DNA from 2 places in the Bradyrhizobium sp. SZCCHNS1050 genome. Region 2 is predicted to be linked to the other one. Evidence: predicted binding sites of a transcription regulator. Region 2 holds the regulator's gene; the other holds the start of a gene.
What was found. Region 2 encodes HrcA, which represses chaperone genes, less so after heat shock. Its sites were predicted from a motif close to GTTAGCACTCNCNNNNNGNGAGTGCTAAC; they were not measured.
Positions count from the first base shown of each region.

Region 1: a site for HrcA is predicted at 2,111-2,139, ahead of groES (co-chaperone GroES). Genes of this name have one in related genera too.

Region 1 is NZ_JAUETR010000001.1:1,169,481-1,172,892, reverse strand. It holds gene groL (chaperonin GroEL) at 1-1,594, opposite strand, end outside; gene groES (co-chaperone GroES) at 1,716-2,012, opposite strand; gene QX094_RS05500 (hypothetical protein) at 2,343-2,852, shown strand; gene QX094_RS05495 (protein phosphatase CheZ) at 2,965-3,412, opposite strand, start outside.
Region 2 is NZ_JAUETR010000001.1:2,716,977-2,720,388, forward strand. It holds gene rdgB (RdgB/HAM1 family non-canonical purine NTP pyrophosphatase) at 1-169, opposite strand, end outside; gene rph (ribonuclease PH) at 166-879, opposite strand; gene hrcA (heat-inducible transcriptional repressor HrcA) at 1,044-2,132, shown strand; gene grpE (nucleotide exchange factor GrpE) at 2,264-2,884, shown strand; gene QX094_RS12370 (hypothetical protein) at 3,040-3,412, opposite strand, start outside.

The DNA of each region.
Region 1 (3,412 bases), 1.5 Mb from region 2:
CCGGAGCAGCATCCTTCGGCAGCTCGGCGACCATGGCCTCGGTGGTGACCAGGAGGCCTGCGACCGACGAGGCGTCCTGCAGCGCGGTGCGGACCACCTTGGCCGGGTCGATGATGCCCTTGGCGACCATATCGACATAATCCTCGGTCTGCGCGTCGAAGCCGAACGTCTCGGACTTCTCGTCCAGGATCTTGCCGACCACGATCGAACCTTCGACGCCGGCGTTCTCGGAGATCTGGCGAATCGGAGCCTCGAGCGCCTTCAGCACGATGTTGATGCCGGCCTGAACGTCCGAATTGGCGTTGGTGATGCGGCCGACGGCCTTCTTGGCGCGCAGCAGCGCCACGCCGCCACCAGGGACGATGCCTTCCTGCACCGCAGCGCGGGTCGCGTTGAGGGCGTCCTCGACGCGGTCCTTCTTCTCCTTGACCTCGATCTCGGTCGCGCCGCCGACGCGGATCACCGCGACGCCGCCGGCGAGCTTGGCCAGACGCTCCTGCAGCTTCTCACGGTCGTAGTCCGAGGTGGTCTCCTCGATCTGCGCCTTGATCTGGCCGACGCGCGACTCGATGTCGGCCTTCTTGCCGGCGCCGTTGACGATCGTGGTGTTCTCCTTGTCGATCACGACCTTCTTGGCGCGGCCGAGCATCTTGATCGTGACGTTCTCGAGCTTCATGCCGAGATCTTCCGAGATCAGCTGACCACCGGTCAGGATCGCGATGTCCTCGAGCATGGCCTTGCGGCGATCACCGAAGCCCGGCGCCTTGACGGCGGCGACCTTGAGGCCGCCGCGCAGGCGGTTGACGACCAGCGTCGCCAGCGCTTCGCCCTCGACGTCCTCGGCGATGATCAGCAGCGGGCGGCCCGACTGCACCACGGCTTCGAGCACCGGCAGCATGGCCTGCAGGCCCGACAGCTTCTTCTCGTGCAGGAGCACGTAGACGTCGTCCAGCTCGGCGGTCATCTTCTCGGCATTGGTGACGAAGTAGGGCGAGAGATAGCCCCGGTCGAACTTCATGCCTTCGACGATGTCGACCTCGGTATCGAGCGACTTGTTCTCCTCGACCGTGATGACGCCCTCGTTGCCGACCTTCTGCATCGCCTGGGCGATCATCTTGCCGATCGCGGCGTCGCCGTTGGCGGAGATGGTGCCGACCTGGGCGACCTCGGAGGACGAGGCGACCGGCTTGGCGCGCTTCTCGATGTCCTTGATCACGGCGGCCACCGCGATGTCGATGCCGCGCTTGAGGTCCATCGGGTTCATGCCGGCGGCAACCGCCTTGGCGCCCTCGCGCACGATGGCCTGGGCCAGCACGGTCGCGGTGGTGGTGCCGTCACCGGCGGTGTCGTTGGTCTTGGAGGCGACCTCGCGCAGCATCTGCGCGCCCATGTTCTCGAACTTGTCCTCCAGCTCGATCTCCTTGGCGACGGTGACGCCGTCCTTGGTGATGCGCGGAGCGCCGAAGCTCTTCTCGATGACGACATTGCGGCCCTTCGGGCCGAGCGTCACCTTGACGGCGTTGGCGAGAATGTCGACGCCGCGCAGCATGCGGTCGCGTGCGTCGCCGGCGAATTTGACGTCCTTGGCTGCCATTTCAGAATTCTCCTGGAGTAGACCTCGACGGCGAGGGGCGTGATCGCCCGTCTGTCGCCGGAACGAGGTTGCAGAGCATTTTCGCCCGGGGCGGCTGATCGCCGCCCCCGACAGGTCGGGATCAGGCGACGACGCCCATGATGTCGGACTCCTTCATGATCAGGAGTTCCTCGCCGTCCAGCTTGACCTCGGTGCCGGACCACTTGCCGAACAGCACGCGGTCGCCGACCTTGACGTCGATCGGGATCAGCTTGCCGCTCTCGTCGCGGCCGCCCGGGCCGACGGCGACGACTTCGCCCTGCGAGGGCTTTTCCTTGGCGCTGTCGGGAATGATGATGCCGCCCTTGGTCTTCTCTTCGGCGTCGATGCGCTTAACCACGACGCGGTCGTGCAGGGGACGAAACTTCGATTTGGCCATGACGGATCCCTTTTGGGGTGCTTGGATAAGTGTTGCTGTCGGAGGAAATCTGAATGCGGCCACATTGAACGCCCACTTGGCGCCAACTGGCTCGCAGCCTTAGCAATCCCGCCCTCCGAGTGCTAAAGACCGCTCGGGGAAATATGGCTTGCGGCTGTTCCTGTCAAGCAACGGCCAGCCGTTAAGCCGTTCTTGAGGCTGTTAGGGGATGTTGTCCCGGGCCAGACATGTTAGTGGAGCGGCGTCGTCATCCGACGTCATTGCTCTGACGAGCGTTTTGCGCTTGGTTGCCGGACGGGGCAGCCATGATCTTGTTCCTAAGGGGATGCCATGACGAGTTCACGGTGCGCGCGGCCGGTTGCCAATCTCGCGATCGCGTCAGCGCTCACGATGCTTCTGGGAGCGTGCACGGGCTTCAGCCTGTCGCCGTCGACCCCCATGCAGCAGACCGAGGCGCCGGTCGAGCCCGAGGTGCCGGCCACGATTCGCGCCGAGGATCTCGTGGGCAAATGGGGGCTTGCCGCCTACAACAACCCGAATGACCGCCCGCGCACCGAAAAGATGGCTTTGGCGCAGTGCAAACAGCCCTACGTCATCGGGGCAGGCACGTCCGGTGGTGTCGTGATGCACCTAGCCGACCAGGCGACTCCCCAGGAACTGCGCTTGAAGGGATCGGCCAGCGGCAAGAACTACATCGGCCCGGCCGGACCGCCCGGCGGCGAGCAGGACCGCGAGGTCGTCTCCTTCGACGGCCGTGTGCTGATCACCCGCTTCGTCGACAAGGATGCGGCGACCCGTTACCAGACGATGGTCTACGTCCGCTGCGGACCGCGCGCCTGAGATCCGGGCGAACATCCCGCAAAGGTCGAGAGTCGAACGAAAAACGCCGGCGATAGCGCCGGCGTTCCTGTATGGTGACGTTGCCTGGAGCGGTCGCTGGGACTGGCCGAGGTCAGTTGAACATCGCGTCGATGTCGTCCTGCGAAGCGTGGCCGACGTCGCCTTCCGCCTTCGGGCCGTTCAGCAGCCGGGCGTCGCCCTCGCGGTGGTCGACGATCGGCGGCGTATGCGCCTTGATGGCGTCGACGCCGCCCCAGATGTCCATCATCACCACGATGTGGTGCTCGATGAACTTCATCGTGGTCATGACCTTGTTGATGCGCTGACCGGTCAGGTCCTGGAAGTTGCAGGCCTCGAAGATCGAGACCACGCGCTCCTGGATCTCTTCGCTCAGGATCTTCTGCTGGTCGGCCGAGTCCACCTTGGACAGCGCGCTGGCGGCCTGGTCGATCGCCTCCGCGGCTTCCAGGATCTGCTGCGTCGCCTGCTCGGTGCCGCCGACGACCGCGCCGAGCTCGCCGTTGACCTTGGCCATCTCCTCGCCGTTGAAGCTCTTGGCA
Region 2 (3,412 bases):
TGGCCTGGAAGGTCTCGCCGGTCTCGTCCGGCTCGTCCAGGCCGAGATCGCCGGCCGACACCGCCTCGACGCCATGGGGGGCGAGCAGCTCGCGCATCTCGGCAAGCTTGCCGGGATTGTGGGTCGCAATGATGATGCGACCGGTGAGCTTGCGGTGCGGGCTGTTCACGCGACCGCCATCTTCTGCAGGTCGACCAGCCGCGCGACGCCCTTGCGGGCGAGCGCCATCAGCGCCAGGAATTCGGCCTCGGTGAACGGCGTCTTCTCCGCCGTGCCCTGCACCTCGATGATGCGGCCGTCGCCGGTCATGACGAAATTGGCGTCGGTCTCGGCCTCGGAGTCCTCGGCGTAGTCGAGATCCAGCACCGGCGTGCCGTTGTAGATGCCGCAGGAGATTGCGGCGACGTTGGCGCGCAGCACCTCGGTCTTGATCATGTTGCGCGATTTCATCCACTTGATGCAGTCGGCCAGCGCCACCCAGGCGCCGGTGATCGACGCCGTGCGCGTGCCGCCATCGGCCTGCAGCACGTCGCAATCGACCGTGATCTGGCGCTCGCCGAGCGCTTCCAGGTCGATCGCGGTGCGCAGCGAGCGGCCGATCAGGCGCTGGATCTCGACGGTGCGGCCGGTCTGCTTGCCTGCGGAGGCCTCGCGCCGGGTCCGTTCCAGCGTGGCGCGCGGCAGCATGCCGTATTCGGCGGTGATCCAGCCGCGTCCCTGGCCCTTGAGCCAGGGCGGCAGCCGGTCCTCGAGCGTGGCGGTGACCAGGACATGGGTGTCGCCGAACTTCACCAAGCAGGAGCCCTCGGCGTATTTGACGACGCCGCGTTCCAGGCTCACGGCCCGCAGTTCATCCGGTGCACGGCGGCTCGGCCGCATGATTCTCTCCGTGAAAGCGCGCGAAAGACCGACTTTGACGGGCCTTGTAGGAGCCGGGACAGGCAGCGGCAAGGGTTTATCATGGCTTCGCCCGCGAGCGCCGACCGGCTTGCCACCGAGCCGCCGCATGGACACATTATAGGCAGCTGGGAGGAGTTCATCTGGTGGCCCACCACGATCCGATCAACCTGATGACACCGCCGGCCGGTCTGGCGCACCTGAACGAGCGCTCGCGCGAGATCTTCCGGCAGATCGTCGAAAGCTATCTGGCGACCGGCGAACCGGTCGGCTCGCGCAACATTTCGCGGCTGATCGCGGTTCCGCTGTCGCCGGCCTCGGTGCGCAACGTCATGGCCGATCTCGAGCAGCTCGGCCTGATCTACGCGCCGCACACCTCGGCCGGCCGGCTGCCGACCGAGGCTGGCCTGCGCTTCTTCGTCGACGCCCTGATGCAGGTCGGCGACATGACGGAGGCCGAGCGGCAGTCGATCCAGAGCCAGCTCGCGGCCGTCGGCCGGGCGCAGTCGGTCGAAGCGGCGCTGGATGAAGCGCTGACCCGGCTGTCGGGTCTGACCCGTGCCGCTGCCGTGGTTCTCACCGCCAAATCCAACACCCGGCTGAAGCACATCGAGTTCGTCAGGCTCGAGCCCGAGCGCGCGCTCGTCGTTCTGGTCGGCGAGGACGGACAGGTCGAGAATCGGGTCCTGACCCTGCCGCCGGGCGTGCCGTCTTCGGCGCTGACCGAGGCGTCCAATTTCCTCAATGCCCGCATCAGAGGACGGACGCTGGCGGAAGCGCGGCTCGAGCTCGAGACCGCGCTGGCGCATGACCGTGCCGAGCTCGATCAGTTGACGCAGAAGGTGATCGCCGCCGGAGTCGCGAGCTGGTCCGGAGGGGACAGCGACGAGCGGCAGCTCATCGTGCGCGGCCACGCCAACCTGCTCGAGGATTTGCATGCGCTCGAAGATCTCGAGCGTGTCCGGCGGCTGTTCGACGATCTCGAGACCAAGCGCGGCGTCGTCGATCTGCTCGGACGGGCGGAGAGCGCGGAAGGTGTCCGCATCTTCATCGGCTCGGAGAACAAGCTGTTCTCGCTGTCGGGCTCGTCGACGATCGTGTCGCCCTATTCCGACGCCACGGGCCGCATCGTCGGCGTGCTCGGCGTCATCGGTCCGACCCGGCTCAACTATGCCCGGGTGATTCCGACGGTCGATTATGCCGCGCGTCTGGTCAGCCGGTTGCTGGGCGGCTGACGCGTGACCTGGTTAACCCGCGGACAGCGCCTTCGGGCGCGATGGTCAGGCTGCGCTTGATTTTCGACGCCCAAAGCACGATATCCCGCCCCATATCCCCAAACCCGTCAGCCGAACTTGCGAGTCTGTCCATGACCGATCCCGACCTGCATAAGAATGATCCGGAAAACCCGGCGCAGGCCAGCGAACCCGTCGTCTCCAAGCCCTACATCATGCCCGATGATCCTGAGGCCGGCTCGGCCGAGGCGCTTGCCAAGGAGGCGGCCGACGCGCGCGACAAGATGCTGCGCACGCTGGCGGAAATGGAGAACCTGCGCAAGCGGACGGCCCGTGAAGTCGCCGATGCGCGCATGTACGGCATCACCGGCTTCGCGCGCGACGTGCTCGACATCGCCGACAATCTGCAGCGCGCGCTCGATGCCGTGCCGGCCGAGACACGCGCCAATGCCGATGCGGGCCTGAAGTCGTTGATCGAGGGCGTTGAGCTCACCGAGCGCTCGCTGCTCAACACGCTGGAGAAGAACGGCGTCAAGAAGTTCGATCCGACGGGACAGAAGTTCGACCCCAACTTCCAGCAGGCGATGTACGAGGTCCCGGATCCGTCGGTGCCGTCCGGTACCGTGGTGCAGGTCGTGCAGGCCGGCTTCATGATCGGCGAGCGCGTGCTGCGTCCCGCGCTGGTCGGCGTGTCCAAGGGTGGCGCGAAGGCGGCGCCGGCGGCGAGCAACGATCAGTCGAACAGCGCCGCCTGACGGCGAGCATAGGCAGGCGTCCTGCTGCCGTCCTGTCGATCGAACGAACAAGCCACGGGCAACGATGCCCGTGGCTTCTTGTTTGTCGGCCAACTTTGTAGTCCGTCTCACGGCGAGCGGCCGACGTGATCACGACGTCCGATGCCGGACTGGTCTCAGCCTCTCGGCTGGATGCCGTCGCGGACGGCGCGGAAGCGCGGGAAGGCCGCCGACCACTGGTCGCGCGGCGCGCTGCCGATGATCCGCAACGTGTTCGGCCCGCCGAAGCGCAGCCACTGCACCACCGTCACCGGCGTATTGTCCTTGCCGCTGGTGGCGTCGATCCGGGTCTCATAGGCCGGCTGGCCGTCGATGCGGATCGGCTCGGACATCGTGATGCGCGCTTCGCGGACGCCCGGAATGGTGGTGGCCGCCTGCTGCGCGACGCGCGCGCGGTCGCCTGCCTCCGGGGCGACGCCGGCCACCAGCCCGATCACCACGAAGGGCGCGGCCTCGAAGCCCTTGTCCTCTTCGCCATCGGCCAGGATC